Linked DNA regions of Myxococcus xanthus. The protein of the gene in region 2 interacts with the protein of the main gene of each other region in a pairwise test. Links are inferred from orthologs where the notes say so. Each region holds a gene or a part of one and is shown on either strand. Other genes may lie near its edges. The genes, in order: BHS09_RS21905 and bioB.

What was found.
Region 1: the proteins of bioB (region 2) and BHS09_RS21905 interact in binary tests that used the Escherichia coli proteins (3 or more experiments, as listed by UniProt). The link is inferred for Myxococcus xanthus from one-to-one orthologs.

The regions. Positions count from the first base shown.
Region 1 is NZ_CP017174.1:5,340,911-5,350,667, forward strand. Bases 6,039-8,939 are described here. They hold BHS09_RS21905 (class II glutamine amidotransferase), read left to right. Parts: upstream 6,039-7,007; coding sequence 7,008-7,871; downstream 7,872-8,939. Other genes in these bases: hutI (imidazolonepropionase), read left to right, coding at 6,039-6,917; BHS09_RS21910 (pentapeptide repeat-containing protein), read left to right, coding at 7,991-8,939. In the rest of the region: BHS09_RS21880 (FdhF/YdeP family oxidoreductase), read right to left, coding at 1-1,660; BHS09_RS21885 (BON domain-containing protein), read left to right, coding at 1,909-3,126; hutU (urocanate hydratase), read left to right, coding at 3,235-4,890; BHS09_RS21895 (hypothetical protein), read left to right, coding at 4,893-5,648; more of hutI, read left to right, coding at 5,652-6,038; more of BHS09_RS21910, read left to right, coding at 8,940-9,010; tRNA (adenosine(37)-N6)-threonylcarbamoyltransferase complex ATPase subunit type 1 TsaE, read right to left, coding at 9,177-9,662; BHS09_RS21920 (NAD(P)H-hydrate dehydratase), read right to left, coding at 9,659-9,757.
Region 2 is NZ_CP017174.1:1,495,716-1,505,423, reverse strand. What follows is about bases 3,566-6,417. They hold bioB (biotin synthase BioB), read right to left. Parts: upstream 5,586-6,417; coding sequence 4,545-5,585; downstream 3,566-4,544. Other genes in these bases: radA (DNA repair protein RadA), read left to right, coding at 6,179-6,417; BHS09_RS06370 (GlsB/YeaQ/YmgE family stress response membrane protein), read right to left, coding at 5,726-5,995; bioF (8-amino-7-oxononanoate synthase), read right to left, coding at 3,566-4,538. Outside these bases: BHS09_RS06400 (ABC transporter substrate-binding protein), read left to right, coding at 1-1,100; BHS09_RS06395 (pyridoxal phosphate-dependent aminotransferase), read right to left, coding at 1,113-2,279; BHS09_RS06390 (hypothetical protein), read right to left, coding at 2,276-2,554; bioD (dethiobiotin synthase), read right to left, coding at 2,687-3,370; more of bioF, read right to left, coding at 3,363-3,565; more of radA, read left to right, coding at 6,418-7,546; BHS09_RS06360 (glycosyl hydrolase family 18 protein), read left to right, coding at 7,938-9,708. UniProt on the Escherichia coli protein: Catalyzes the conversion of dethiobiotin (DTB) to biotin by the insertion of a sulfur atom into dethiobiotin via a radical-based mechanism.

The DNA.
Region 1 (9,757 bases), 3.8 Mb from region 2 along the record:
CGGTGACGAACTGGGCCCCACCGGCCTGAACATCGCGCTCGGTGCGGCCCAGGCACGGCAGGATGAGCGCCCGCCGTCCGTGGACCAGGTGCGAGCGGTTGAGCTTGGTGGACACGTGGACGGTGAGGCGCGTGCGGCGCAGGGCCTCGGCGGTGAACTCCGTGTCCGGCGTGGCGGAGAGGAAGTTGCCACCGAGCGCGAAGAACACCTTCACCTGGCCGTCGTGCGTGGCGAGCAGCGTGTCCACCACGTCCATGCCGTGGTGCCGCGGCGGCTCGAACCCGAACTCCCGGGACAGCGCCGTCAACAGGGCCTCGGGCGGCTTCTCCCAGATGCCCATGGTGCGGTCGCCCTGCACGTTGCTGTGACCGCGCACCGGGCACAGGCCCGCGCCCGGCTTGCCGATACCGCCGCGCAGCAGCGTCAGGTTGACGATCTCCTGAATGCACGCCACGCCGTTGCGGTGCTGCGTCAGCCCCATGGCCCAGCAGAAGATGGTGCGCTCGGAGCGCGCGAGGATTTCCGCCGCCGCGAGCACCTGCGCGCGCGGCACCCCACTCCCCTCCTCGACGTCCTCCCACTTGACCGCGCGCATGTGGGCCGCGTAGGCCTCGAAGCCCAGCGTCTTGTCGTCGATGAAGCCCTTGGCCACCACCGAGCCGGGGTTCGCGTCCTCCATCTCGAACAGCGCCTTGGCGATGCCCTGGAGCAGCGCGGCGTCGCCGTTGATGCGGACCTGAACGAACAGGGAGTTGAGCGCCGTCCCGGGCCCGATGAGGTGCAGCACGTCCTGCGGGTGCTTGAAGCGGTTGAGCCCCGTCTCCGGCAGCGGGTTGATGCTGACAATCTGGCAGCCCCGGCGTGCGGCGGCCTCGAGCGACGACAACATGCGCGGATGGTTCGTCCCCGGGTTCTGCCCGATGACGAAGATGGCATCCGCCTTGTCGAAGTCCTCCAGCGTGACGGTGCCCTTGCCGATGCCCACCGTCTCGTTGAGCGCCGAGCCGCTCGACTCGTGGCACATGTTCGAACAATCCGGCAGGTTGTTGGTGCCGAACTGCCGCACGAAGAGCTGGTAGAGGAACGCCGCCTCGTTGCTGGTGCGGCCAGACGTGTAGAAGCTCGCGGCGTCTGGCGTGTCGAGCGCGTTCAGCTCCTCGGCCACCAGCGCGAAGGCTTCGTCCCAGGACAGGGGCTCGTAGTGCGTGGCGCCTTCGCGGAGCACCATCGGGTGCGTCAGCCGGCCCTGCTTGCCCAGCCAATGGTCCGTCTGGAGGGAGAGGTCCGCCACGCTCCATTGACGGAAGAACTCCGGCGTCGCCCGCGCGGCCATGGCCTCTTCCGCCACCGCCTTGGCGCCGTTCTCACAGAACTCCGCCATGGAGCGGTGCCCCGGGTCGGGCCACGCACAGCCGGGGCAGTCGAAGCCCTCCTTCTGATTCACCTTGAGCAGCAGCTTCGTCCCGCGCACCACGTCCATCTCACCGTAGACGTGCCGCATGGCGGAGATGACGGCGGGGATGCCGCCCGCCACCGTCGCGACGGGCCCCACGGAAGGGCCATGGGCCTCCTCGGGAGGCTGGGCGCAGGGCGTTGCCTTCGCGAGCGCGGACGACGCTTGCGCGCCAGGCCCCTGTGCGTTCCGGCTCCCGTCGTCCATGGCACTCCCTCCAGGCATCGCGCGGCCGGCTGGCTGGCTGGTCGCGGCAGGGGACTCTACCGCGCTCTGGCCGCGCGGGAACGCTCATGGAACGACTGGCGCCTCCCCCGGCATACGGCGGCCACTCCAGGGCCCCCATGCCCGGCCGAGCCCCTGGCGGGGCCTGCCTGCATTGCCAGCAGCGCTCGCGGTCCAGAACGTCAGGAGACAGGCCCTGGGCGAACGCTTAACGAGAGGAGGCCATCCAGATGAACGGCAGGCGCGATGACGACCGGCGATGGGGAGACAGGGAGCGGGAGCAGCGGCCCTCGAGGGGCTGGGAGGACGAACACACCCATCCGAGGGACACCTGGGCCCGCGCCCCGGCCAGGGATGATGAGCACGGCTACGAGCGCGGGTCCGAACGCAGGGGCGACTTCGAGCGGGACGACGCCGGCGCCGAGCGACGACGGGGCGATCCGCACCGGGGCCACCACCGCCGAGGCGGTTGGGCCTCCGAGGATGATGCGTTTCCACGCTCCTTCGACAGCGAGCGGCACTTCCGGGACGCGGCGAGGGACCGGGACACACGCGACTACCAACAAGACGTGGACTTCGGACGCGCCGCGCGCGCCCTGGACCAGGGCCGGGAGTATGGCCGCGACTTCGACCTGGACCGGGAGCTGGACCGCCGCGCCCGGAACTTCGACCCGGAGCGCATCGCCAGACGGCCCGGCTACAGCCCGAGCGGCACGTTCCGCGAAGTCGAGGAAGACTGGCGCCTGGAGCCTCCCTACCTCGGCGTCCTGGAGGACGTGGGGACGGAGGTAGGACGCCGGGGCGGACACGAGAGGCCAGAGCGCCGGGGGCACGGCGGAAGGCACCATGGCCACCGAGGCGCCGACGACGCCCACGAGCGCCGACGACGGGAAGCGGGCGGCATGGACCGGGGCCGGCCCTGGCGCGCCGCCGGACGCATGGCCGAAACGGATGTCCGCTACGGGGGCACACAGCCCGCGGGCCACGGCCCTGGTGTGGAGAACATGGCGCCACCGTGGGATGGGTACGCCACCAGTCCGTCACGGCCGGACGACCACGATCTGGGGCAAGGTGGCTTCTCGGGTGGGCGCTACCGGCCCGAAGGCCCTGTGAGGGCGCCACCCCGGGGACGCGCGCCGCGAGGCTACCGGCGCTCCAGCGAGCGAATCCTGTCGGACCTCTGCGACCGGCTGATGCAAAGCTGGGTGGACGCCGAGGACGTGGACATCCGCGTGCGGGACGGCGTGGTGCTGCTGGCCGGCGTGGTGCGCAGCCAGGATGAACGACACGCGACGGAAGCGCTCGCCCGGGACGTGCTGGGGGTGAAGGAGGTCATCAACGACATTCGCATCGACCGCGAGGACGGCGTCGTGGACCGGCCCGCGTCACGCAGCCCCGTCCAGACTCCGGGTATGGACGCCTCCGACGACGACACGCTGCATTCGTGACGCGGCAGACGCGACGCGGCGCGACGCGGACATCGCGGTGGCCCGGAAGCACGCTGGTTCAGGTAGTGTGCCGGGCCTTTCCGTCCGCCACACTCTAGGAGTCCGTTCATGTCCCGCGTCATCCGCGCCCCCCACGGTTCCACCCTGTCCTGCAAGGGCTGGGTCCAGGAGGCCGCGCTCCGGATGTTGATGAACAACCTCGACCCGGACGTCGCCGAGCGCCCCGAGGACCTCGTCGTCTACGGCGGCACCGGCAAGGCCGCCCGCGACTGGCCCTCCTTCGACCGCATCGTGTCGAGCCTCCAGAACCTGGGCGACGATGAGACCCTGCTCGTCCAGTCCGGCAAGCCCGTGGGCATCTTCCGCACGCACCCGGACGCGCCGCGAGTGCTCATCGCCAACTCCAACCTCGTGGGCCGCTGGGCCAACTGGGAGCACTTCCACGAGTTGGAGAAGAAGGGCCTGATGATGTACGGCCAGATGACCGCGGGCTCGTGGATCTACATCGGCACGCAGGGCATCCTCCAGGGCACCTACGAGACCTTCGCCGCCGCCGGCCGCTTCCACTTCGGCACCGACGACCTGGCGGGCCGCCTCATCCTCTCCGGCGGTCTGGGTGGCATGGGTGGCGCGCAGCCGCTGGCCGCCACCATGAACAACGCGGTATTCCTCGGCGTGGAGATCGACCCCACTCGCGCTCGCCGCCGCGTGGAGACGCGCTACCTGGACGTCGTCGCCAAGGACCTGGATGAAGCGCTAGCCCTGGTAAAGGACGCCCAGGAGAAGCGCGTGGGCCGCTCCATCGCCGTCATCGGCAACGCGGCGTCGGTGTTCCGCGAGCTGTACCGCCGCGGCATCAAGCCGGACCTCGTCACGGACCAGACGAGCGCCCATGACCCGCTCAACGGCTACATCCCCACGGACCTGTCGCTGGAGGCCGCCGCCGAGCTGCGCCAGCGGGATCCGGAGACGTACGTCCGCCGCGCGCGCGAGTCGATGATGATGCACGTGCAGGCGATGAACGACTTCCAGAAGGCCGGCAGCCACGTCTTCGACTACGGCAACAACCTGCGCGGCCAGGCGGAGCTGGGCGGCATGGAGAACGCCTTCGAGTTCCCCGGCTTCGTCCCCGCCTACATCCGTCCCCTCTTCTGCGAGGGCATGGGGCCCTTCCGCTGGGTGGCGCTCTCCGGCGACCCGGAGGACATCCGCGTCACCGACCGCGTGGTGCGCGAGCTGTTCCCCCAGAAGGCCTCGCTCCAGCGCTGGCTGAACATGGCCGAGGAGCGCGTGGCGTTCCAGGGCCTGCCCTCGCGCATCTGCTGGCTGGGGTATGGCGAGCGCGCCAAGGCGGGCCTCGCGTTCAACGAACTGGTGCGCAAGGGCGAGGTGAAGGCGCCCATCGTCATCGGCCGGGACCACCTGGACTGTGGCTCGGTGGCGTCGCCCAACCGCGAGACGGAGGCGATGAAGGACGGCACGGACGCGGTGGCGGACTGGCCCATCCTCAACGCGCTGGTGAACGCGGTGAACGGCGCCTCATGGGTGTCCTTCCACCACGGCGGCGGCGTGGGCATGGGCTACTCGCTGCACGCCGGTCAGGTCATCGTCGCGGACGGGACGGCGGAGGCCGCGCGCCGCATCGAGCGCGTGCTCACCAGCGACCCCGGCATGGGCGTGCTGCGCCACGCGGACGCGGGCTACCCGGAGGCCATCGAGGTGGCGAAAGAGCGCGGCGTGAAGATTCCCGGCATCACCACCTGAAGATGAAGCAGGAGGCCGCAGTGAAGCGCTTGTGCGCGGCAGGGGTCGGACTGTGGGGCGCCGCCGTCGTGGGACTGACGGGGTGCGCCCCCACGGCGATGGGCCCCATGGTGATGCGGATGGGGCCCGGGGCGCCGGACCGCAACGTCATGCAGGTCGGCATGCGCTCCGGCCCCCGGCTGAGCGCGCCCATCGCGGGGACGCAGGCCGGCGTCGGAACGGGAAACAGCTTTCGGGGAAACGAGTCGAGCTTCTCCACGCAGCAGTGGGGCGTGGCGTTCGACGCGGCCCTGACGGTGCCCCTGTCCGAGCGGCTGCACCTGCACACCGGACTTCAGGGCGAGTTCCTCCTGCCCATCCCGCTGCCCGGGTACGGGCTGTACGCCGGGGCCTCGTACTACGTGGGCTCGGAGCAGCTGGGCCTGGCCCCGGCGTTGTCGCTGCGAGGCGCCTCTGATTTCGGGCTAGGCACCCCGCGCGGCGGGCCGGGCAGCATCTTCGGCGCGGAGGTGTCGTGCGCGCTCACGATGCAGCCGGAGAAGAACGTGTCCATTGGCCTGGTGCCCTTCGCGTCGTGGCACACGGTGGCGTCGCACGGGCGCAACGAACAAGCGTTGTATTACGGCGGCGTGGTGGCGGCGCGCGTCTCCTGGGGCGGAATGAACGACTTCGAGCTGTCGGGCGGGTTTGGCCGCGCGAAGGTTGGCAAGGGTGTGAGCTGGAACGTGCCCATCATGGGCGCACGCGGAGGACGTTGAGACATGGACGTGCTGGACCTGCTGGTGCGCAACACCTCCGAAGTGCTGACGGTGGAAGGCTCGCACCGCGAGCGCGCGGAGGACGCCCTCACGCCGCGCCCTGGCGCCGTGGTGGGTGTGCGAGGAGGCCGCATCGCCTACGTCGGCCCCGAGGCGGAGCTTCCCTCGAGCGCGGTGGGCCCTGACACCGAGGTGGTGGACGCCCAGGGTGGCTTCGTGGGCCCCGGCTTCGTGGACCCGCACACGCACCTCGTCTTCGCCGGTGAGCGCTCGGCGGAGTTCGACCTGCGCAACCAGGGCGCCACCTACCTGGAGATTGCCAAGGCGGGCGGTGGCATCGCCGGCACGGTGCGGGCCACGCGGGCCGCGAGCGAGGACGAGCTGGTGCGGCTCGCCCTCCCCCGCACGAAGCGCCTGTTGGAGCAGGGCGTGACGACGGCGGAGGTGAAGAGCGGCTACGGGCTCGACCTGGAGACGGAGCTGAAGATGCTGCGCGCGGTGCGGCGGCTCGGAACGCTGACGCCGCTTGAGCTGGTCCCCACGCTGCTGTGCGCGCACGCCGTGCCGGAGGAGTATCGCGGCAAGCGCGAGGACTACGTGCGGCTGTGCATCCAGGAGATTCTCCCCGCCGTCGCGCGCGAGGGGCTGGCGCGCTTCTGTGACGTCTTCGTGGAAGACAGCGCCTTCACCGTGGACGAGGCGCGCCGCATCTTGAGCGCGGGCCGGGCACTGGGAATGGTGCCGCGGCTGCATGCGGACCAGCTCACCGCGTGTGGTGCCTCCGAGCTCGCCGCGGAGCTGGGCGCCGCCACGGCGGACCACCTGGAGCAGGTGACGGACGCGGGACTCAAGGCGCTGGCGGACGCCAACGTCACGGCGGTGCTCGTTCCCACCTCCACGCTGTTCCTGCGCATGCGGCCCTACGCGCCTGGACGCCGCATCCGCGATGCGGGGCTCAACGTCGCTTTGGGTACCAACGTCAACCCCGGTTCCGCCATGAGTGAAAACACAGCGCTGGCGCTGGGACTTGCGTGCCTGGAAAACGGGCTTACTGCGGCAGAGGCGTATTGGGGAGCCACCCGTGGCGCGGCGGTGTCCTTGGGACTGCAACAGCACGGCAGGCTGACCGTGGGTGACCCGGGCGACCTGGTGGTCTTCAGCTGTGCTTCGTACCGCCATCTGCCCTACCATCTAGGGGTAGCGCACGCGCGAGTGGTCGTGAAGGCCGGACGCATCGCTGTCCGGCAGCAGATGGAAGGCTGCGCGTGAACCGGCGTCGCAGAGACACAGCGGCTCCGAGTGGATAAAGACGGGACGACATCCGTCAGGGCCGGACGTTAAGAGTATTCGTTGCTAGCCATGTGCCGACTATTTGGATTCCGTTCAGCGATTCCCGCCGCCGTGCACCCCTCCTTGGTGACGGAGAAGAACTCGCTCCTCATCCAGTCGCGCGAGCACAAGGATGGATGGGGCATCGCGGCCTACGGCGCCGAGCAGGCGCCGGTGGTTGCGCACGGTGTGGGGCCCGCCCACAGTGACCCGGACTTCGAGCGGGTGAGCAGCCGGGTGTCCTCCCACACGGTGGTGGCGCACATCCGCCTCGCTTCGGTGGGCGCGGTGGAGCTGCGCAACTCGCACCCCTTCCTCCATGGCCGCTGGGCGTTCGTACACAACGGTACGGTGCGGGAGTTCGCGCAGCACCGGGCTGCCGTGGAATCGCTCATCTGCCCGAGCCTTCGGACGAACATCCAGGGCACCACCGATAGCGAGCGGTGCTTCTACCTGTTCCTCACCCGCCTGGCGGCCCGGCATCCGATTGACCGGCAGGTTCCGGTGGAGGCCGTGGCGCGCGCGCTGGCGGAGACGATGACGCTGGTGGCCGCCATCACGGATGCCGCGAATCAGGATGGCCGCTCGGCGATGAACTTCCTCGTGTCCGACGGCGAGCTGATGGTGGCCTCGCGGCGCAACCGAACGCTGTTCGTGTCCACGGGCTCGTCGCGCGACGACGTGTCGACGCTGCCGGCGCCAGGAACGAAGCTGGAGCAGCTCGTCGTGGCCAGTGAGTCACTGTGTGGCGGGCCGTACTGGGCACCGGTGGCCGAAGAGGACGTCATCGGCGTGGACGCGAACCTCGTGTTCCACCACTGGCGCGTGCCGGAACTCGCGGGTCCGGACCTCTTCCCCGCCGTGAAGCCGGACACGTCGCGCGGCGTGGCCTGAGGCCTCCGCTGCGCGCCGAACTCATCGAACGGTGGCAGACGGCCGACGGTCAGCGGCGGCGCTCGGAGTTCCTGCAAATGGGGCTGCGGGGCAACTGGCCCGAGGCCTTGAGCGGTTTCGTGGCAACCTCCGAGCTGGGTGACAACCCAAGAGACCTCCGAGGCATCGACTTGTCAGGGCAGGACCTGGCATCCGCAGACTTGGTGCGCGCGCGGCTGGAGGGGGCGAGGCTCGATGGCAGCGGGCTGGAGTACGCCCAGCTCGACCTGGCAACACTCACGGGCGCATCGCTCCGGCTCGCCCGGCTGAACCACGCGAGCCTCCACGCGTGTGTCGCGTTAGGTACTCAATGGGATGACGCTCAGCTGGAAGGCACCCGGCTCACGGCGTCCAACTTGACGGGGAGTTCCTTCCGCCGAGCCCGGTTTCGAGGCGCTCAGCTCGAACAGACCATCTTGCTGAACGCGGACCTCCGCAACGCGGACCTGCGTGACGCGAGGTTGTTCCTCTGCGACCTGGAAGGCGCACTCCTCACTTGCGTCCAATGGAATCCGCCACGAACGTATCCCGTCACGAGCCAACACCTGGCCGAGATTGCTCGTCGTGCCGGATTCCCCTCATTCATCGAGCCGCTCCTGGTGCCCGGCGGCATCATGGACCTTCTCCACATGTCGAACAGGCAGGTTCTGCTCCACGTGGAGGCCGCGATAGAGGCCAGCACGGACGTCCAGTCGGAGCTGCGCGCCATTCTGCACGAGAAGAACTGGCGCATCGTGCTGATGGCGGCTGCAGGCATCGTGCTAGCGGGAGCCGACGAGGTCACGTTGGCGGCGCTCTGGGCGCGGATCGATGAAGGGAGCTGGGTCCACCCTCAGCTCACGGTGGCCGCGGTGCTCCGCGATCCATCCTGCGATGACCGGGTACGCGAGCGACTCATGCATCATGAGTTGCCGCGACGGAACAACATCCGAGAGAGCCTGGAGTGGGCGGCGACCGTTGGACGCAACGTGCTCGGCTTACGCGAGCCCCACTCCGGGCACCACACCTGCCAGGCTCACCGCTGGCTGAGACAACTGCAAGCCTTCGCCCCCCTGAAGGTCCAGGAACAGTGGTTACGCGGAGGCAGCGCCAAAACGTGAACAGGCCACGCGGGCGGCGGGGCCCCGATTGAGATTGAGCAGCTCCTGTTCGGAAATGTCGGGACTTTCGCCGCCGCCAAAACCCCCGACATTTCCGAACAGCACGCGCTCAGACCGCCCAGGGAGGCAGGGCCTGCCTGATGGGAGTCCGGTACCCCGCTTCGAGTCAGCCCATCCACGCGTCAAGCAACGCCGCAGGCCGTACACCAAACGCCTCCGCCATCAGCTCGCGTGCCTCGCCGCCCGCGTGCTTCAGCGTGACGCGCAGGTAGTCACGCGGCGCAGCCTGCGGAATCTTGTCCAGCCACTCCACCAGCATCGCGCTCTCGGTGCCTTCCAGGTCCAGGAAGCCCGTGGCGTACAGGTCGTCGTAGTCCGTCAGCCGGTACAGGTCCGCGTGGTACAGCGGGATGCGTCCCGAATACGGATACACAATCGCGAACGTGGGGCTCGCCACCTCGGAGCGAGGAACGTTCGCCCCGTCCGCCACTCCTCGCACCAGGTGCGTCTTTCCCGCGCCCAGGTCGCCAATCAGCCCCACGAAGTCACCGGGCTCCAGCAACTCACCCAGGCGCACACCCAGCCGGTGCGTCTCCTCGGGAGACTCCAGCCGTACCGTCCGCACACGCGCAGCCGACGCTTCCGTGCTCATCGTTCCCACCGCAGCCACACCTCGCACAGCCCCTGCTCCACGATGTCCCCTGCAACCAATCCCAGTTGCCCGCGCTTCGCCGCCGCCAGGTCCCC
Region 2 (9,708 bases):
TCCACATCTGCGACACGCGCTCGGAACCGAACCGCGCCGCCGAGCAGGCACAGTGGCTGATTCGCGAGCGCCAGGTGCCGATGGTCTTCGCCTCCAGCAGCGCCCAGGCGCTCGCCGTCGCCACGCACACCGTTACCAACGGCGTGCTGATGATTACGTACAGCGGCACCAGCCCGGACATCGCCGCCATCAACGACAAGATTGGCACCAACGCGGGCCTGGTGTGGCGGACAGCGCCGTCTGACGCGCTGCAGGGGCGCATCATCGGCGACCTGCTCCAGGGCGACATCCTCGTGAACGGAGCCCCGCTCTACGACAGCGTCTCCAAGGTCGGCATCAGCTACGTGAACGATGCCTACGGGCAGGGCCTCTTCGGCGTGACGCTGGGCCGCATCGACTCCACCCAGCGGACCGTGACGTCCGCCCAGTACAGCCGCAACGGCACCGACATCACCAGCGTGGTGCGGCACATCACCACCGACCAGCCGGATGTCGAGGTCCTCATCGGCTTCTCCGAGGACAACGCGCGCATCATCAACCAGACGGCCACCGCGGGCCGGAACACCCAGCGGTGGTTCTTCACCGACGCTGGCAAGGACCGGGGCCTCTTCACCGCGCTGGGCGCCAACACGGGCCTCGTGGATGGCGCCTACGGCACGTCGCCCGCGCAGGCCCGTCCGGACCTCGTCTACCAGTTGTTCGCGCAGCGCTTCCGCTCCGCCAACAACCAGACGGACCCGGGCCAGTACTCCTTCACCGCGCACGCGTATGACGCCATGTACCTAGTGGCGCTCGGCGCCGCGTATGCCGCGGGCCCCGACGTCAACACCCCGCTGGCCATCACCGGCGCGCGCATGGCGGATGGCCTGGCGCTGGTGACGCCGCCCGAGGGCACCTCCGCCCCGGCGTTCAACCTGGGCACGGACGGCTTCGCGGGGGCTCGCGCGGCCATCCGCAACGGAACGGTCATCAACGTGACGGGCGCCAGCGGCAACCTCGACTTCAACTCCGACGGCGAGGCGCCGTCCGAGTACGAGCTGTTCCGCGTGGAGGCCGGCGAGTTCGTGACGGTGCAGCTCATCGCCCCGCCCACGGAGTGACGTGAAGGGGCCTCAGGGCCCCAACGTCCGCGCGAGCACCTCGACGGCGGCGGCGAAATCCTCGGGCTGGGGCAGCAGCGACAGCACGAGGAAGGCGCCGCCGCCGAAGTCGTAGAAGTAGCCCGGCTGCACCCGCACGCCCGCGTCCAGCAGGGCCAGGCAGGTGGCCTCCTCGCCGGGCGCCCTCGGAATCCGCACCACCGCGCTCCACCCACCCTCCGCCGGCACCACGTCCCAGCTGGCGTCGCGAGGCCGAGCCGCGAGCAGGCGCTGGCGGTTGCCTCTCACCCGCTCCAACACCGCCGCCTGGAAGCGCGGCGCATGGGCCAGGAGCGCAGGCAGGGCCCGCTGCACGGGCGTGCCCACGGGCAGGTACGTGTCCCCCACCCAGTCCAACCGGGCCAGCGCCTCGTCACGGAGCGCCGCGGGCCCGCCCACGTGCGTCCACGCCAGCTTGAGTCCGGGCAGCCCCACGGACTTGGAGAGGCCGGAGAGGGCGAAGGTGAGCATCGGCAGCGCGCGCCCCGCCACGGTGACCACGCGCCCAGGCGCCGCGTCCCAGGCGAAGGGAGCGAAGACTTCGTCGCAGACGAGCGCCAGCTGGCGGCGCGCGCACACGTCCGCCAGCGCCTCCAGCTCGCCTTCGTGCAGGAAGTGGCCGGTGGGGTTGCCGGGGTTCACCACCAGCACCGCGCGGGTGCGCGCGTCGCACGCCTCCGCCACCTCCCCCGCGTCCAGGCCGAAGCCATGCGCGCGTGGCAGCGCGTAGGAACGCGTCTGGACGCCCTCCAGGCGCGCGAGGTGCTCGAAGAGGGGGTAGCAGGGGGCCGGGACGAGAACGTTGTCCCCAGGCTCGCACAGGAGCTTGAAGAGCCACCCGTAGGCTTCACTGGTGCTGGAGGTCAGCACCAGGTGCGCCTCGGAGACCTGGGCGCCTCGCGCCGCGAAGTCCGCCACCAGCGCTTGTCGCGCGGAGGCGAGCCCCAGGGACTCGGGTTCGTAGGTGAAGGCGTCCTCGGGGGCCAGGAGCGCCGCGTCCGGCAGGGGAAACCCCACACGCGTGGGGTTGGATTCCGTGAGGTCCAGGAGGAGACGGCCGCTGGCGCGGTGCCTTTCGAGCGCCAGTGCCAGCGGGTTGGCTGTCCGTGCGAAGTCCGTCCGCGCGGAGAAGCGGCTCACAGGCCCGTTTGCAGCATGGCGTTCGCGACGCGACGAATCAGGTCGCGGCGAACTTCCTTGCGGCAGTGCTCGATGGCCTTGTCGTGAGGCCGGGGAAGTTGAGGGTCGCGCGTGCGCAGAGCGGTCCGGAGCACGAGCTCCACCTTGGAGGGCTCGATGTGAAAGAGCCGAGGCCCTTCCTTTTGCAGGAAGTAAGAAAGCCCCCTCTGGTCAATGAGCTTCTTGTAGAGCCGCCGGACGTCCGCGAGGAACGTGAGATCGATGATGTCCGCCATTCGTGAGGCGTTCTCGCGCGGAAAAAACGGCACGTCCATTTCACGGCCGCATGTCCCGAAAACTTGCGCGCCCTGTAGCACTGGCCCTGGAACGCAAACGCGCCGGAGGCCGATTTTCCGGCCTCCGCGCGTTCAGGGAATCAGCGGCCGCAGCGCGCGGCGGAACGCGGCATGGCGGCGCCGCGCGTCGGGAAGATAGGGCACCGGTCCCAGCACCGGGACGCCGTGCCGCGCCTCCAGGAGCCGCCGGTTGTCGCGCTCCGAAACATCCTTCGCGGACGTCCCGCGCGACAGCAGCACGGCCCGCACGGGAATGCGGCGTGCGGCCAGCGCCTGGAGCGACAGCGCGGTGTGGTTGAGCGTGCCCAGGCCCGCCCGCGCAACCAGCAGCACCGGAAGGCGCAAGGTGGCGATGAGGTCGATGACGTCGTGCTTCGAGTCCAGCGGCACGAACAGGCCCCCTGCCCCCTCCACCACGGCGTTGCCCCCGCGCAGCCTCCGCCACGCGGCCAGCGTGACGTCCCAGTCGGGCTCGCGTCCCAGGCGGCTGGCGGCCACGCCGGGCGCCACGGGCAGGCGGAAGCGGTGAGGACACACTTCATCCACGCTCAGCGAGCTGCCCGCCGCCGCGCGCAGGGCGAGCGCGTCCGCGGGCGCGCGAAGGGACGCACAGCCGCTCTCATAGGGCTTGAAGCCCTGGGGCCGCAGCCCCGCGTCCGCCAGCAGCGACAGGAGCGCGCACGACGCCTGCGTCTTCCCCACGCCGGTGTCCGTGCCCGTCACGAAAATCTGGAACGGCTTGCCACGCTCAGCCACGGCGGACTCCCACGGTGCGCAGCGCCTCCAGCGCCAGGTCCACGTGGCCCACGGTGTGGGAAGCGGACAGGCAGAAGCGCAGGCGGCTGGTGCCCTCGGGGACGGTGGGCGGGCGGATGGCCTTCACCAGCACGCCCGCCTCGCGCAGTCGGCGCGCGGCGTCCAGCGCCCGCTCGGGCTCGCCGAGGATGATGGGAAACACGGCGCTGCGAGGCTCGGCGCGCACGCCCAAGCCGCGCAGGCCGTCCGCGAAGCGACGGATGTTGCGCCACAGCCGCTCGCGCAGGTCCGGGTCGCCCTCCACGGCGTCCACGGCGGCCTCGGAGGCGGCGCACAGGTGCGCGGGCAGCGCGGTGGAGAAGACGAAGGGCCGCGCGCGGGATACCAGCAGGTCCGCCACCTCGCGCGAGGTCGCCACGTACGCGCCCATGACGCCCAGCGCCTTGCTCAGCGTGCCCATGCGCAGGTCCACCTCGTTTTCCAACCCCAGCTCATCGCAGAGGCCCGCGCCGCGTGCGCCCAGCACGCCGGTGGCATGCGCTTCGTCCACCATCAGCGCGGCGCCGTGGGCCCGGCACGCGGCGACGATGTCGCGCAGCGGGGCCACGTCTCCGTCCATGGAGAAGACAGTGTCCGTCACCACCAGCTTGCGGCGCGCGGACGTCTCCGCCAGGGCGCGCTCCAACGCCTCCACGTCCGCGTGTGGATAGACGCAGACGCGGGCGCGTGACAGCCGGCAGCCATCCACGAGCGAGGCGTGGTTGAGGGAATCAGAGAAGACGGCGTCCTCGGGCCCCACCAGCGCGGGGATGATGCCGGTGTTGGCGGCGTAGCCGCTGTTGAACAGGCGCACGGCCTCGGCGCGCTCGAAGGCGGCCAGCCGCGTCTCCAACCGGTGATGCGCGGCGGTGTCGCCCACCACCAACCGGCTGGCACCGGTGCCCACGCCGTAACGCTCCACGGCGGCCAGCGCCGCGGCACGCACGGTGGGCGACGCGGCCAGCCCCAGGTAGTCATTGGACGAGAAATTGACGAGCGTCTCGCCCCCCACGCGCACCACGGGCCCCTGGGGCGAATCCAGGGGCTCCAGGTACCGGCGCAGGCCGCGCTCGGACAGGGCCTCCAGGTCCTCCCGGGCCCACGCCGCCGCGACGGCTTCATCACTCACGGTGGCTCAGCCTTCCTGACGCGGCTCCAGGGGGCGGATTCCCGCCTTCTCCAGCAGGGCCATGTCCTGGGTGTACTCGGGGTTGCCGGTGGTGAGCAGCTTCTCGCCGAAGAAGAGCGAGTTGGCGCCCGCCATCATGCACAAGAGCTGCGCCTCTTCGTTCATCTGCTGCCGGCCCGCGGACAGGCGCACCATGGACTGGGGCATCAGGATGCGCGCGGTGGCGATGGTGCGCACCATGTCCACCGTCTCCACGCGCTGCTGCTCCTGCAGCGGCGTGCCCTCCACGGCCACCAGCGCGTTGATGGGCACCGACTCCGGGTGGTGCTCCTGGTTGGCCAGGGTACGCAACAGGTTGCAGCGGTCATCCACCGACTCGCCCATGCCAATGATGCCGCCGCAGCACACGGAGATGCCGGCGTCGCGCACGCGGTTGAGCGTGCGCAGGCGGTCTTCATAGGTGCGGGTGGAGATGATGTCGCCGTAGTGCTCGGGCGACGTGTCCAGGTTGTGGTTGTACGCGGACAGGCCGGCCTCGCGCAGGCGCTTCGCCTGGCTCTCGGAGAGCATGCCCAGGGTGGCGCACGCCTCCATGCCCAGCGCACGCACGCCGCGCACCATCTCCAGCACGCTGTCGAACTGCGGACCGTCCTTCACCTCACGCCACGCGGCGCCCATGCAGAAACGGGTGGCTCCGGCGGCGCGGGCCTTGGACGCGGCATCCAGCACGTCCGGCACGGCCATCAGCTTCTCCGCCTTGACGCCCGTCTTGTAGCGAGCCGCCTGCGGGCAGTACGAGCAGTCCTCCGGGCAGCCGCCCGTCTTGATGGACAGCAGTGAACAGAGCTGGACCTTGTTGTCCACGAACACGGCCCGGTGGACCGTCTGGGCCTTGTGCACCAGGTCCAGCAGGGGGAGCTCGTAGAGGGCCCTCACCTCGGACAGCGACCAGTCATGGCGCACGTCCACGCCCGCCGGTGGTGGCGCGGCGACGTGGGCGTGACCGGAGAACTCGCTCTCGCTGGAGACAGTGGCGGTATCGGGCATGGGCTCCTCTACGGACAGATGAGGGCCCGAACGTGCGTGGACCCCGGAAAGTTGTCAACGCCCTCGAGCAGGCAGGTTGACGACTTTCCAGGGCCCATCTCCCCTCGGGAGGGGCTCAGCGCGTCAGCTGACGCGCGGCACTAGACGTGGACGCGGCGACCCCTGCCTGCCAGGCCCACCAGGAACAACACCAGGAGTGCGCCCAGGACGGAGAACAGGAGTCCCGTCGGGTGCAGGTCGAAGACGCGGCCATCACTGCGGAAGAGCGAAGCGACGAAACCGCCCACGAAGGAGCCGGCGATACCCAACAGCGTGGTGGCGAGGAGCCCCATCGACTGGTTGCCCGGCATGAGCGCGCGGGCAATCAGACCCGCGAGAAGGCCAATGACCAGAAACGCGATAATCCCCATGACTACCTCCCTTGCTTGTTTAGCGACGCAGGGTGCGACGCCCACCTGGGAGCAAACCTGGGTTGCCCCTCCCGTTCGTACAACTTGGCACGGGGGGGCTTGACATGGTGCCTGCCTGCTCTGCGGTCGTGCCTGCCTGTAAGGCCGCAAAAACGTCAGGGTTCCGCGCTATTCACCCAACCCATGGCGAAGGCGAAGACGCACTACACCTGTCAGGCGTGTGGATACAAAACGGCGAAGTGGCTCGGAAAGTGTCCGGACTGTGGCGCGTGGAGCTCCCTGCTGGAGGAGACGGACCCGAAGGCAGATGAGCGACGTCCGGCCTGGGGTGCCTCGGGCGGCGCGGCGCGGCCCATGTTGCTCAAGGAAGTGAGCGGCGAGACGGAGACGCGCCGGCGCACGGGCATCGCCGAATTCGACCGCGTGCTGGGCGGCGGCGTGGTGAGTGGCTCCATCGTGCTGTTGGGTGGCGACCCGGGCATTGGCAAGTCCACGCTGCTGCTGGCGGCGTTGGACAGGCTGGCGCGGCACGGACCGGTGCTCTACGTCTCCGGTGAAGAGAGCCTGCGACAGACGAAGATGCGCGCCGAGCGGCTCCGGGTGGAGGGCGATGCCATCCACCTGTTCGCGGAGACGGACGCGGAGCGGGTGCTGACGGCGACGGAGGCGTTGAAGCCCCAGGCGCTGGTGGTGGACTCCATCCAGACCATGTACCTGCCGGAGTTGGGCAACGCGCCCGGCAGCATCACCCAGGTGCGCGAGGTCGCGGGCCGGCTGATGGCCTACGCGAAGCGCACGGGGGTGCCCACGTTCCTGGTGGGCCACGTGACGAAGGAAGGCTCTATCGCGGGCCCGCGCGTGCTGGAGCACATGGTGGACACGGTCCTCTACTTCGAGGGCGAGCGGGGCCATCCGTTCCGAATCCTGCGCGCGCACAAGAACCGCTTCGGCTCCACGAACGAGATTGGCGTCTTCGAGATGAAGGGCGCGGGGCTGGTGGAGGTGTCCGACCCGTCCGCCCTCTTCCTGTCGGAGCGGCCGGTGGGCAAGTCCGGCAGCGTGGTGACGAGCACGCTGAACGGCACGCGCCCGCTGTTGGTGGAGGTGCAGGCGCTGGTGGCTCCCACGGGCTACGGCACCGCGCGGCGCACGGCGATTGGCGTGGACGGCAACCGCGTGGCGCTGCTGGCGGCGGTGCTGGAAAAGAAGGAAGAGATTCCGCTGGTGGGCTGTGACTTGTTCGTCAACGTGGCGGGCGGCATGCAGCTCACGGAGCCCGCGTGTGACCTAGCGGTGTGCGCGGCGCTGGTGAGCAGCCTCCAGAATCGTCCGCTGGACCCGAAGACGCTGGTGCTCGGTGAAGTGGGCCTCGCCGGAGAGGTGCGCGCGGTGGGTCAAGTGGAGCCCCGGCTAGCGGAGGCCGCCAAGATGGGCTTCCAACGTGTGGTGATGCCCGCCGGCAGTGCGCGGCGGCTCGAAGACGCCGGTCCGAAGATGAAGATCGTCGGCGTGGAGACGCTCGGCGACGCGCTCGTCGCGATGTTCGACTGAGCAGTACTCGCCGCGCGGCGACCGTGGTCTTTCATGATTTCACGAGCAGACACGGCGTCCCGCCAGCCGTGCTCTCGCTGCCAGCGATTGTCTTAAGACGTCGCGCCGGCAACCGGCGCCTCGTAATGTAGACAGGCTCAACCTCATTGTGAATCAGACGCATGGCTCACTGGCTGCTCCTTGGCCTGAGCGACGGGCGAAGTGCTGAAACGGCTTACCCCATGGCTTGAAAGCCGATGCCCACACGCGGTGTCTCTGCGCCTCGACAGCCAGGTCTCTGAACGCCCGCCACTCCCGGTGGGCGCACCGCGAGAGGGCGCCGGGCGCTCCCGCCACGTAAGCCGTGGCGACCGTCCCATGCCAGCTCTCGCGCCCTGGCCACTGGAGCGACATGAAAAGGCAACTCACGTGGTTCATGTTGGCAGTGGGCATACAGCTCAGCGCGTGTGGCAATGAGTCCATCGCGGACGGCCTTCCACCCGAGGCTTCCGCGCCAGATGACAGCGCGCTGCCCGTCCAGGCAGAAGCCGTGGATGAGGGCTCGACCACGCTGTACGAAGACGCGCTGGGCCCAGGCTGGGTGGACTGGTCCTGGGCAACACACAACCTCGCGGCGACCTCGCCCGTGGCCTCCGGCTCGCGCGCCGTCTCCGCGACGTTCGGCCCCTGGACGGGCCTCTACTTCCACCACCCCGGCGTCTCCACCAGCGGGCTCGAGTTCTTGGAGTTCCAGGTCCACGGCGGCGCCACGTCCAACCCCGCGCTCACCGCCTACGCCACCGTCGGCAACCAGGCGCGGCCCACCGTGTCCATCAACCGCTACTGTGACGGCGGCACCATCAAGGCCGGCGCATGGACTCGCTGCCGCGTGCCCCTCACCGCGCTCAACGTGGTCAACGTCACGATGGACGGCATCGCCATCCAGGAGGGCGCGGGCCGCAACCTTCCAGTGATGACCTTCGACAGCGTCCGCCTGGGCACGGCCACGCTGTCCGCTCCGAGCGGCCTCAAGGCGGTGGCCTCCGCGACGGACGTGTCCCTGACGTGGAACAGCGTCAGCGGCGCCACCGGCTATCACGTCTATCGCGCCACCTCCCAGACGGGCACGTACACGAAGCGCACCACGACGCCGCTGACGAACACCACGTACCGCGACACCAGCGTCACCGCGGGCGCCACGTACTGGTACGCGGTGTCGGCGGTCAGCGCGGGCGGCGAAGGCCTCCGCTCCACGCCCGTCTCCGCCACCGTAAAGCCGCCGCAGCCGCAGGTCGCCATCTCGGTGACGCCCACCAGCGCATCACTGGCCCCGGGAGCCTCGCGGACCTTCAGCGCCACGGTGACGGGCAGCACAAACACCGCGGTGACGTGGTCCATCCAGCAGGGCAGCGCGGGAGGCACCATCACCCACAGCGGCCAGTACACCGCGCCGCGGACGACGGGCACCTACCACGTCATCGCCACCAGTCAGGCGGACACCACGAAGAAGGCAACGGCCACCGTCACCGTGGCGGCGACGCAGCCCGGGAGTGGCAAGTGGGTGTCCGGCTATTACACCGGCTGGAACGCCGACCTGTACCCGCCCGAGAAGGTGGACTTCAGCGCGCTGACGCACATCATCGTCGGCCGCGTGACGCCCAAGCCGGATGGCTCGCTGAACGCGGCCTTCGACAACAACAACGGGCCGCAAATCGCGAAGACGCTCGCGCAGCGAGCCCACGCCGCCGGACGCAAGGCCATCATCATGGTGGGCGGCGCGGGCGAGCACGCGGGCTGGGTGGCCGCGGCCTCCAACGCGAACCGGGCGAAGTTCGTGCAAAACCTGCTCAACGCCATGGACACCTTCGGCTACGACGGGCTCGACATCGACTGGGAGCCGGTGGAAGCGGCCGACAAGCCGAACCTGCTCGCGCTGGTGAAGGAGCTCCGCGCGGCGCGGCCGAACATGCTGCTCACGTTCCCCATCGGGTGGATCAACAGCAACTTCGCCAGTGACGCGGACCCGTGGTTCGCCAACCTGGCGCCGTATCTGGACCAGCTCAACATCATGTCCTACGAGATGATTGGCCCGTGGGACGGCTGGCAGTCCTGGTACACGTCCGCGCTCTACGGCGAGTCCGGCAACCGGCCGACGTCCGTGTCCTCCAGCCTCCAGGGCTGGG